2 regions of the Oryzifoliimicrobium ureilyticum genome follow, and region 2 is predicted to be linked to the other one. Evidence: riboswitches for the same ligand, from Rfam matches in the RefSeq annotation. Region 2 holds a riboswitch; the other holds the start of a gene.
The links. A riboswitch is a leader RNA that binds a small molecule or an ion and turns the genes downstream of it on or off. The one in region 2 is predicted to bind S-adenosylmethionine.
Positions count from the first base shown of each region.

Region 1 (5,962 bases), on a different contig from region 2:
GTCTGGCGACGGCTGAAGCAGCGTCGGGCATGGTAGCGGGTACCCACGGGTCGACCTATGGCGGCAATCCGCTCGCTATGGCGGTTGGCAATGCGGTTCTCGATGTTGTGCTCGAAGACGGCTTCCTGCAAAATGTCCGCGATGTCGGGCTTGTCATGCGCCAGGGACTTGCTTCGCTGAAGGACAGATATCCTGACATCATTCAAGATGTGCGTGGAGAAGGCCTAATGCTCGGTATAAAGGCCGCGGTTCCGGTCGGTGAACTGCTGCAGGCCATCAGAGCAAACAAGATGCTTGCGATGACAGCTGGCGACAATGTCGTTCGTTTGTTGCCCCCCCTCGTGGTGACGGCTCAGGACGCACGAGAGGCGCTGTCGCGGATCGAGCAGGCGGCTGAAAGCCTGCGTATGAAATCGGCCCGCAAGACCGCTTGAGATAGGGATTTTAGTCCTCCTTAAGGACGCAATGGGTATTGATATGACTTCAACTCGGCATTTCCTCGATCTTTCGGCTGTTTCTTCGCCGGATCTTAGGCATATTCTCAATGATGCGCTTTCGCGCAAGCAGGCCTTCAAAGCTGGCTCGGCCGACAAGCCGCTGGCGGGCAAGATGCTGGCCATGATCTTCGAAAAGCCTTCGACGCGAACACGCGTATCCTTCGACGTCGGTATGCGTCAACTCGGCGGCGAAACCCTGTTCCTGTCTGGGACGGAAATGCAGCTTGGACGAGCGGAGACCATTGGAGATACGGCAAAGGTGTTGTCGCGCTATGTCGATGCCATCATGATCCGCACAACAGAGCATTCTCGTCTTCTGGAGCTTGCTGAGCATGCAACGGTGCCTGTCATCAATGCTCTAACGGATGATACCCATCCGTGTCAGATCATGGCTGACATCATGACCTTTGAGGAACATCGTGGGCCTGTCAGCGGTAAGACAATTGCTTGGACCGGTGATGGCAACAATGTCCTGCATTCCCTCGTCGAAGGGGCAGCCCGTTTCGGCTACAAAATGAATATGGCGGTACCTCTTGGTTCCGAGCCGAAGGATCACTATTTGAACTGGGCTCGCAATGAGGGTGCCGAGATCAGGCTCTATCATGATGCCGACCGTGCGGTCGAAGGCGCCGATTGCGTAGTGACCGATACCTGGGTTTCCATGAACCAGGAGCATCGGGCTCGAGGTCATAATGTCTTCCAACCATTCCAAGTGAATCCCACCTTGATGGCGCGGGCGAACAAGGATGCGTTGTTCATGCACTGCCTGCCGGCCCATCGTGGCGAGGAAGTGACGGACGAGGTGATCGACGGCCCGCAGTCCGTGGTGTTCGATGAAGCAGAAAACCGTATGCATGCGCAGAAGTCCATTCTTGCTTGGTGCCTGGGAGCAATCTGAACCCTACCGCTTGCCACGCCGGCTAGAGCCCGTGGTGAACCGCGGGCCGGCAGGCTTTGTCTCCGGCAGATGTTGAGGAGTAAAACCATGGCAGACACCGCCGTCACTTTGGGAGATCTAACCCTGGCTGGCGACGATCATGTTGTACCCTTTCAGGTGGAAGGGCTCGACGTACGCGGTCGTGCCGTTCAGCTTGGTCCGATGCTGGACGCAATTCTGGAGCGGCACCACTACCCGGCGCCCGTTGCTCGGCTATTGGGCGAAGTGATCGTCCTGACGGTCTTGCTGGGAACTTCTTTGAAGTTTGAAGGCAAGTTCACGGTTCAGACAAAAGGCGATGGTCCCGTCGATCTCTTGGTCGCTGATTTCTCTACGCCGGAGAATGTCCGTGCCTATGCGCGCTTTGACGAGGCAGCGCTTCGGCAAGCGGTAGCAGAAGGTCGAGCCGAGCCGGAGCAGCTGCTTGGCCGGGGCGTCCTGGCGTTTACCATCGATCAGGGTCGCTTTGCGCAGCCTTACCAAGGAATTGTCGCGCTCGATGGCGCCACCCTCGAGGAGATTGCCGGCACCTATTTCCGCCAGTCGGAGCAAATTCCGACGAGAGTGAGACTTGCTGCTGCCGAGCTTTTCGACAGAGGTGAGGACGGAAAAGCGCGCCATCACTGGCGGGCGGGTGGTCTTGTTGCACAATTCCTGCCTGAAGCTCCCGACCGGATGCGACAACCGGATCTGCACGGCGGTGACGGCGATGACGGATCGACTCTTCACCAGGAGGACGATTCCTGGTCTGAGGCTCGATCGCTGGTCGAAACGATTGACGCTGACGAATTGACTGATCCGCAGGTCGGGACAGAACGCTTGCTCTACCGACTGTTCCACGAACGGGGCGTTCGCGTCTACGAGCCAAAACAGGTCTTCGATCGCTGCAGCTGTTCGAAAGACAAGATCAGGAGCGTTCTTGAAGGATTTTCCGCTGAGGAAATCGAGGCAAGCACCGAAGACGGCGAAATTGCTGTGACGTGTGAGTTTTGCTCAACGGTTTACCGCTTCAAGCCGGATGAGTTTCCGGCGACTTGATCAAGCGTGGGAGCAGTGGACAAGCTGCTCTCCTAAGTCAGGCCGGAAGGTCCAATGGATGTTCGGGCCTATGCTTTGACGACGGGTTGCTCGGACTTTCGCCCATCCCGAATATTTCAGTTCAGCGTACGCAGAAGACCGGGCGAATCCAAGGAAAAGGCGGGGATTTTCACTTCGAAAACCTCGCCATTGTCGGCTTCCATCTCGTAATGGCCGAACATCAGGCCTGAAGGCGTGTCCAGAGGGCAGCCGGATGAGTATTCATAGGTGTCTCCCGGCGATAAAACAGGTTGTTCGCCCACGACGCCCGGTCCGGAGACTTCATCCACGACACCGTTTTGATCCGTGATGTTCCAGTACCGATTGATGAGCTTGACGGTCAAATCAGATTGATTGGTGATCGCGATCCGGTAGCCCCACACGTAGCGGCTGTCTTCTGGATCGGATTGCTCCTCCAGGTAAAATGGCTCGACAACCACCTCAATATTTCGCGTAAGGGCGCGATACATGTCTTACACCGTGATGCAAATTCGCCTGGCAACCTTTTTGGCCAGTTTCATAGTAGCGTATTATGTCTAAACGGAGAGAAAATGCATCATTTAGCTCTTGTTAAGCCTAACGCGGAAGGTTACCGCCCGTAATGGGCCGAGGGCGAAGGCACTCTTCCGACACTGTCGAGGTCACCATTTGTCGTTCCGCTCAAGAGACTATTGAGCGAAACGAAGAGTGAGCCGCGAAGGCTTCGTAAGACACCGAGCCTTCGGCGCAGATACGCGTTACGCCCTGATCGCCGAGAGAGCCTTGTCGAAATCCTCAAGCAGATCGTCGGTATCTTCGATACCGGCGGACAAGCGCAGAATACCGGCAGAGATGCCTAATTCCGCACGAGCCTCATCCGACAGGTTCTTGTGTGTCGTCGTTGCCGGATGCGTGATCAGGCTTTTCGCATCGCCGAGATTGTTGGAAATCTTGACGATCTCCAATGCGTTTTGCAGCGCGAAGGCGGCCTCCTTTCCTCCCTTCACCTCAAAAGCAACCAGTGTCGAGCCACCGCTCATCTGCTTGGCAATGATTTCTGCCTGGGGGTGGTCTTTCCGGCCTGGATAAATGACCTTCGCAATTTCTCGCCGCTCGGAAAGGAAATCAGCGATGCGCGCTGCATTCTGTGTCTGCTGGCGCACACGAAGCGGCAGGGTTTCAATTCCCTTGAGCAGCGTCCAGGCGTTGAAGGGCGACATCGCCGGGCCGGTATGGCGGAAATAATCGTGCAGGTTTTCGTCGATCCACTGCTTGTCGGACAAAATGACGCCGCCTAGGCACCGGCCCTGTCCGTCAATATGTTTGGTCGCTGAATACACAACCACATGCGCGCCGAGCTCCAGCGGCTTCTGGAATAGCGGCGTTGCGAAAACATTGTCGACAACCACCTTTGCGCCGATCTGATTGGCAAGCTTGGCAACGCCTGCAATGTCGATCACTTCCAGCGTCGGGTTGGTTGGGCTTTCCAGGAAGAAGACTTTCGTATTCTTGCGGATCGCCTTTTCCCAATTGCCGAGATCGCGCCCATCCACCAGAGTACATTCGATGCCGTATTTGGGAGCGAGCGTTTCCACAACCCAACGGCAAGAGCCAAACAAGGCGCGTGCAGCAACAATATGATCGCCTGCCTTCAGCTGGCAGAGAATAGCGGCCGAGACGGCGGCCATGCCCGAAGCGGTGGCGCGTGCGTCTTCTGCGCCTTCCAAGGCGCACATCCGCTTTTCGAACATGTCGTTCGTCGGGCTGCCGTATCTGGCGTAGATAAAGCCATCCGTCTCACCCTTGAAGCGCGCTTCTGCAGCCTCAGCCGTTTCGTAGACGAAGCCCTGCGTCAGATAGATCGCTTCTGAGGTTTCGCCATATTGAGAGCGTAGCGTGCCACCGTGAACGAGTTGGGTTGCCGGGCGCCAAGTCTTGGTCATGATCTACCACTTTCAAACAACAAAAAAACCGGCCGCAAAAGCAGACCGGTTTCCACCCGGTCTTTTTAGCCACTTATTTAACGTGGCTGCAAGCCGACCGGCCAAATCACCACGGGATAAATACCCAATACTGCCGTTGCGTTCTTGCGTCAATCGCCGGAGTTTGGTTTTGTCAGCGCGATAAGCGGAAGATAAAAATGGTGCGTGAAACTGGAATTCTGGCAGATCGGTCAATCTCGTCTCTCTTTGAGAGTGGACGACTTGCGGCGGAGCGACCGCTTGATGACGATCAAATTCAGCCGGCCAGTCTCGATCTGAGGCTTGGTGCAAAGGCGTTTCGCGTCAGGGCAAGCTTTATGCCTGGCCCCTCCAGCCGCGTTGCGGACAAGCTCGACCGTTTAAGCTTGCATGTTGTCGATCTGACGCAAGGTGCAGTCCTTGAAACCGGCTGTGTCTATATCGTGCCCTTGATGGAATCGCTCGATCTGCCGAGCGATATGTCGGCCTCGGCCAATCCAAAAAGCTCGACAGGTCGCCTCGATATCTTCACGCGTGTCATCGCCGATTACGCACAGGAGTTCGATAAGATTCCTGCCGGTTATTCAGGCCCGCTTTATCTGGAAATCAGTCCGAGGACCTTTCCGATCGTCGTTCGGCGCGGCTCTCGCCTGTCGCAAATTCGCTTCAGGCGGGGCTTGTCGCTTCTTGACGAGCCGGCGCTTTTGTCGCTGCATGCGACCGAGACCCTGGTGGCAAGTGCCACACCCAATGTGACGGGTGGCGGTATAGCGCTTTCGATCGATCTTGCCGGTGATAAAGCCGGCCTGATCGGATATCGCGGCAAGCACCATACGGCGGTTGTCGATGTGGACAAGAAGGCAGAGCACGATGTCTTCGATTTCTGGGAGCCGCTGTATAGCAGCCGTGGGCGTAATGAGCTTATCCTCGATCCCGATGAGTTCTATATCCTCGTGTCACGCGAAGCCGTCCATGTTCCGCCGGACTATGCGGCCGAAATGACACCATTCGATCCGCTCGTCGGTGAGTTCCGTGTTCATTACGCCGGCTTCTTCGACCCAGGATTTGGTCACGCACCGGCTGGCGGACGCGGCAGCCGAGCCGTGCTCGAGGTCCGAAGCCACGAAGTTCCCTTCATTCTCGAAGATGGGCAGATCGTGGGTCGGCTCGTCTACGAACACATGCAGGAGCGGCCTTCCAGCCTTTACGGCGTCGACCTCGGTTCAAACTATCAGGCTCAGGGCCTGAAACTTTCCAAACACTTCCGCATCAAATCGGATTGATCTTGACAGCGTTGGCCTTGTGTTGAAACTGGAGGGCATGCGGGTGTAGCTCAATGGTAGAGCAGCAGCTTCCCAAGCTGAATACGAGGGTTCGATTCCCTTCACCCGCTCCACATCTTAGCTGTCCAACCCGGATACATAGGTAACAATCTGTTCCTAAGACATAGGTAACAACCTCGTGCCGAACGGGTTGTCGATGGTTTGCAAAGTCCTCTGTTCCAAGTCGAT
Region 1 is NZ_JBBBVQ010000039.1:15-5,976, reverse strand. It holds gene VQ830_RS27555 (aspartate aminotransferase family protein) at 1-434, shown strand, start outside; gene argF (ornithine carbamoyltransferase) at 478-1,395, shown strand; gene VQ830_RS27545 (Hsp33 family molecular chaperone) at 1,483-2,472, shown strand; gene apaG (Co2+/Mg2+ efflux facilitator ApaG/CorD) at 2,589-2,981, opposite strand; gene VQ830_RS27535 (O-succinylhomoserine sulfhydrylase) at 3,249-4,433, opposite strand; SAM riboswitch at 4,478-4,556, opposite strand; gene VQ830_RS27530 (2'-deoxycytidine 5'-triphosphate deaminase) at 4,631-5,734, shown strand; tRNA gene VQ830_RS27525 (tRNA-Gly) at 5,774-5,847, shown strand.
Region 1: linked by a shared signal. The riboswitch ahead of VQ830_RS27535 (O-succinylhomoserine sulfhydrylase) and the one ahead of metA (homoserine O-acetyltransferase MetA) in region 2 are both predicted to bind S-adenosylmethionine.

Region 2 (5,962 bases):
CCTATTTAGAACCTTTTCGCAAGTGGTCTTGTTCAGCCGGCCGGTGTTAGGTCTTTGAGAAGATATAATCGGTCTGCTGACGCAAAACTTCACCAGTGTGGATCACAGCCTCCGGAAAGCCCGCCTGATTGATGGCATCCGGCCAGATTTGTGTTTCCAAGCAAAAGCCTGAATAAGGTTGGTAGCTCTGCCCGTCCAACCCGGTCACAGGGACGGCAATCTTGAAGCCGCTATAAAATTGCACGCCAGGCTCAGTCGTGCGCACTTCCATCGAAACGCCCGAGCGAGCGCCTCGCGCCATTGCGACAGAGCGCTTGGCGACCCTTTTCGGCGATAGGCAGAAATTGTGGTCGTAAGGGAGCTGAGCGCCATTCTCCATCTGCCGGATCGGTCTTGATTGCCGAAAGTCGAACGGCGTGCCTTCCACGCTGCGAATTTCGCCGGTTGGGATCTGCGCGTCATTGGTCGGCAAATAAGCATCAGCTGCGATCATCAACTGGTGATCGAGGATATCGCCCTGTCCGTCAAGATTGAAATAGGCATGCTGGCACACATTGGCGATGGTCGGTGCGTCGGTTGTGGTTTCATAGGTAATGGAGAGATCGCCATCTTTGCGCAGCCGGAAAGTGGCTTGGATCGTGCAGTTTCCGGGGTAACCGGCTCGACCTGCCGGATCGACGATCTTCAGAACCAGGCTGTCCTTTTCATGCTCGACGATCGTCCAGACACGCTTTGCTATCCCATCGCTGCCGCCGTGAAGGTGCGTTTGGCCATTTTCATTCAGCTCGAGTTGATAGGTCGTGCCATCCAGTTCGAAGCGACCGCCGGCAATACGATTGGCGCAGCGGCCAGGCGTCGCGCCAAAATAGGGCGAGTGGCGCTCGTAGCTCGCAAAATCCTCGAAGCCCAGAGTAAGGGGCGCATCATGGCCCTCCAGCCGCAGATCCTGAATGACGGCACCCCAGGTGAGAATTTTTGCGGTCAGACCTCCGCCGGAAATCGAAACGCGATGGACGGCCTCCCCTGCTGCCGTTGTTCCGAAATGTTCCCGCGTTGGTTTCTCCATGCTGATCTCCTCTATGTCATGCATACCGTTCGAGACGGAACCTGCGCTTCTTCTTTCGAAACTTCAACGGTCGGCGCGCGACAGTATCGCCGACGCGTGAAGCTGTTACGACGGTAATTCCGACTTCAATCGTGGTGCTGCTTGCCGATCGCATCCAGCTCGTAGGGCGTAGTCTGGTACATTTCATTGATCCAGTTGCCGAAGAGAAGATGGGCATGACTGCGCCAACGGTTCTGCGGCGGGATCGAAGTGTCGTTATGCGGGAAATAATTGATCGGCATTTTGATCGGCACGCCCGCGTCGACGTCGCGGAAATACTCGTCCGCCAACGACGTCGAGTCATATTCGACGTGGTTGAACATATAAAGGCGCCGTCCCTTGATCTCGTGCACCAGACATACGCCAACCTCTGGCGATTCCATGAGGATTTCCAGTTCAGGCACTTTCTCGATATCGGCGCGCCGAACCTCCGTCCAACGGGAGACGGGAACTTCGAAATTATCCGAAAAGCCGTTGAGATAGATGGATGAAGGCTTCAAGTTGCGGTGGCGGTAGACACCAAAGGCCTTTTCCGAAAGCTCGTATTTGGGGACTTTATGGAAATGGTAGATCGCTGCCATCGCCCCCCAACAGACATTCATCGTCGAGTGGACATTGGTCGTCGTCCAGTCGAAGATCTGCTGCATTTCATCCCAATAATTGACGTCTTCATAAGGCAGCGTCTCGATTGGCGCGCCGGTAATAATGAAGCCGTCGAACTTGCGATGCTTTACTTCTTCCCAGGTCTCATAGAATGCCAGGAGATGTTCTTCTGACGTATTCTTGGCCTTGTGGTTGCTGATTCGGATCAGCGAAAGCTCGACCTGCAGCGGCGTTGCGCCCACGAGCCGCGCCATCTGCAGCTCCGTCTTGATCTTGTTCGGCATGAGGTTCAGCAGGCCGATCTGCAGGGGTCTGATGTCCTGACGGATCGCGGCCGTTTCGCTCATGACGCGAACGCCCTCTTGAACGAGGGTCTGGAATGCAGGCAAAGTATCGGGAATCTTGATGGGCATTGCGGTTACTCATCTGAAACGACAAATATCGCCACCGGTCCGCACGCGGCCCTTTAGCGATTTTTTTAACGTGGCTGCAAGCCGGCCGGCCAAATCACCACAGGAATATTGTTGATATAGCGACTCAACATCCGAATCAATCCATGTTTGTCTTGCGGATCGGGCGCCCATCCATCCGTCGATGCGTGACCTGTCTATGACTGAAGGCTCGTGATAGATAGTCGTCTTGTCGCCAACCCTATGGAAGTGCGTAATGAGAGATGAAGACAGAGGCAGCGGGGATGACACGCGCCAGCCGAAGCCCATCGCCGAGATCGGTTTGTTCGACCGCTTGAAGATCATGTTTGCCGCATTCTGGGCGTCTGAGGTCCGTTTCCGGATCCTTACTCTCGGAACGGTTCTCATTGTTGTCATTCTCGCCACGGCCTATGCTACCGTCATTCTCAATCGCTGGAACGCGCCTTTTTACGATGCGATAGCGCGACGCGATCTTCCGTCATTCTTTCATCAGTTGAAGATCTTTGCGTTCATTGCTGGCGGACTTTTATTATTGAACGTCCTGCAGTCCTGGCTCAACCAGATGACTGCGCTCTATATGCGCGAGGGCCTAACGCGCGATCTCGTCGATCAATGGCTGAGGCGCAAGCGTGCGATTCGTTTGGCTGCCAGCGGTCTCATCGGTGTCAATCCGGATCAGCGTCTTCATGAGGACGCTCGTAACCTTGCTGAGAGCACGACCAGCCTGTTGATTGGTCTTATCCAGGCAACCATCCTGCTCGTCAGTTTCACCGGTGTACTCTGGGAGCTTTCCAGCGGCTTCATCTTCAATCTCGCCGGTCACCATTTTTCCATCCCCGGCTATATGGTTTGGGCTGCCATCTTCTATGCGGCATCGGCTTCCGTTCTTAGCAAGGTGGTGGGTCGCAGATTGGTCCCGCTCAATGCAGATCGCTTTTCCAAGGAAGCCGAGCTGCGATTTTCCTTGATGCATGCCAATGAGAATATGCCTGCTATTGCGCTGGCTCGCGGCGAAGACAATGAGAGGCGGCGGATCGATACCGATATCAGCTCCGTCCTGAAGGTGATGAAGTCTCTGGCGCTTGCCAATACCAATCTGACTTGGGTTTCGGCCGGCTATGGCTGGCTGGTGGTTGTCATTCCTATCATCGTCGCGGCCCCAGCCTACTTTTCCAGCAATCTCACATTCGGCCAGCTCATGATGTCGGTCGGGGCGTTTACTCAGGTGAATACAGCGTTGCGCTGGTATGTCTCGAATTTCGGACCGATCGCGGAATGGCGTGCCACGCTGATGCGCGTCACGGATTTCCGAAAGGCCTTGACAGAGATGGACGCTGATCAGCCGCTGAAGGACGCCATCCAGTACGATACGAACGAGGGCGACAAGCTCGAAGCCGATCATCTGCGCGTATCCTCAAAAATATACGAAGCTGTCGACACATGCGGCGGCGCCTATTTGGTGGAGAACAAGGTCACCATCAATCAAGGTGACAAGATCATGATCGAGGCGGATCATAGCGAGAATCGCAAGCTGGTCTTTAACGCGCTGGCAGGTCTTTGGCCTTTCGGTAGCGGCCGGCTAGCCTTGCCGCCCGCTGAGGACATGGCATTTCTCGCGGAGCAAGCTTATGTTCCCGGAGGGTCTTTGCGCGAGGCGCTTGCTTTCCCGCAGAGCGCCAATGCCTATCAGCAGGCCGATATTGAGAACGCTTTGCGTAAGTCGGGTCTCGACAACCTCATAGCACGGCTTGATGTGGTTGCCCGATGGGACAAAATGCTCAACGCAGATGAGCATAAAGCGATCGCCTTTGCCCGGCTGCTCTTGTCCAAGCCACGCTGGATCGTCTTTGACGAAACGCTCGATAGTCTCGAGCCTGAACGTCAGTCCGTCATGATGTCGCTGCTTGGCGGCCTTCCCGAGTCAACGATGATCTATATGGGCCGCTCGACGGCTTTCGCGGAGACTTTCAAGCCTCGCATTCTGCATCTCCAATCATTGCAGCCGGCAACACAGGCAAAGCAGAGTGCGCCGCGGGAGACCGCGCCGGCGATTTGATCGCTTCGGTAGAGCCCCCGGAGGGCCGGTTGGATCGCCGGCCCTGAAACCAATCGAGCTTGCAGTGTGGCCCAGTAAGAGAACAATCTTTCTTTTAGCGTTCTGTCAGGCGAAGCGATCAGCTTAGGATACGCTTTTGATTGAAGGCGTGTTGGGTCAGCTCAAGCGAGATCTTTGCGCTTAAGACGCGTCAGCCCTCAAGTTCCTCGCGGAGCATTTCCAGCTCGAGCCATTCCTCTTCCATTCGCGCCAGATCGGTACGCAATTTTTCAAGATCTCCGGCGATCCGATTGAAGCTGTTGGGATCGCGCGAAAACAGATTGGGATCAGCCATCTTTTCTTCCAGTGCCGCAATCTTCTTCTCGTTTTCGGCCATCTGCAGCGGGAGATTATCGAGCGCGAACTTCTGCTTGTACGACAGCTTGCCTTTGCCCTTCGCGTTGCTGGCCGAGGCTGTTTCAGTCTGTTTGGCGGGCTCTGCCTTCTCCGCTTTCTTGCGCTCGGCTGCTGCGCCTTTGCGCTGCGCGAGCATGTCACTGTAGCCACCGGCATATTCTATCCAGCGGCCATCGGGGGCTTCGGGCACGGCAGGCGCAATGGTGGACGTGACCGTGCGATCGAGAAAGTCGCGATCGTGACTGACGAGAATGACGGTGCCCGCATAGCCTGCGACGATCTCCTGCAGGAGATCGAGCGTTTCGATATCGAGATCGTTCGTCGGCTCGTCAAGGATCAGGAGGTTGGAGGGACGCGCCAACATTCTTGCCAGCATCATTCGCGCGCGCTCTCCGCCGGAAAGGTTGCGGATCGGCGTGCGCGCCTGCTCCGGCTGAAACAGGAAATCCTTGAGGTAGCCTGTGACATGGCGTTGCTCGCCATTGACGATCAGCGTTTCACCGCGTCCATCCGTCAGATAATTTGCGAGCGTATCATCCGTGTCCAGATCTTCGCGCTTCTGGTCCAGCGTCGCGATTTCCAGATTGGTGCCGAGTTTGATCGTGCCGGCATCGGGTTGCAGACTGCCAGTGAGCAGTTGGAGAAGCGTTGTCTTACCTGCGCCGTTGGGGCCGACCAGACCGATCCGATCGCCGCGATGCACGCGGATGGAGAAAGGCGCAATGATCTGGCGGTCTCCGAACGATTTCTCGATCCGTTCTGCCTCGATGACCAGTTTGCCGGATTCTTGCCCTTCCGTGACGGTCGCTAGTACGGTTCCTTGAGGACCGCGATGGCCGCGATACTGGGAACGCATGGTCTGGAGGTCACCCAGGCGTCGCATGTTGCGTTTGCGTCTGGCCGTGACACCGTAACGTAGCCAATGTTCTTCCCGCTCGATCGCTTTGCCGAGCTTATGCTGTTCGACCTCTTCTGCTTCCAGAACTTCATCGCGCCAGGCTTCAAAGGCGCCGAACCCCCTGTCCAGACGGCGCGAGAAGCCGCGATCCAGCCAGATCGTTGCGGTCGAAACCCGCTCAAGAAAGCGCCGGTCGTGCGAGATGACCACAAGCGCGCTGCGGCTTTTTTGCAGCTCGCCTTCCAGCCATTCGATCGTCGGCAGATCGAGATGGTTCGTCGGCTCGTCCAGCAGGAGAATATCCGGCTCGGGCGCCAGAACACGCGTCAGGGCAGCACGTCTTGCTTCCCCTCCGGAAAGGTTCTTGGGGTCCTCATCGCCTGTCAGCCCGAGATGCGACAGGAGGTACGTCACGCGGTAGGGATCATCGCTTGGACCAAGGCCCGCTTCTGCATAGGCACGAACGGTGGCGA
Region 2 is NZ_JBBBVQ010000005.1:138,841-144,802, forward strand. It holds gene VQ830_RS09310 (aldose epimerase family protein) at 47-1,066, opposite strand; gene metA (homoserine O-acetyltransferase MetA) at 1,192-2,121, opposite strand; SAM riboswitch at 2,155-2,232, opposite strand; gene VQ830_RS09320 (ABC transporter ATP-binding protein/permease) at 2,375-4,195, shown strand; gene VQ830_RS09325 (ABC-F family ATP-binding cassette domain-containing protein) at 4,386-5,962, opposite strand, start outside.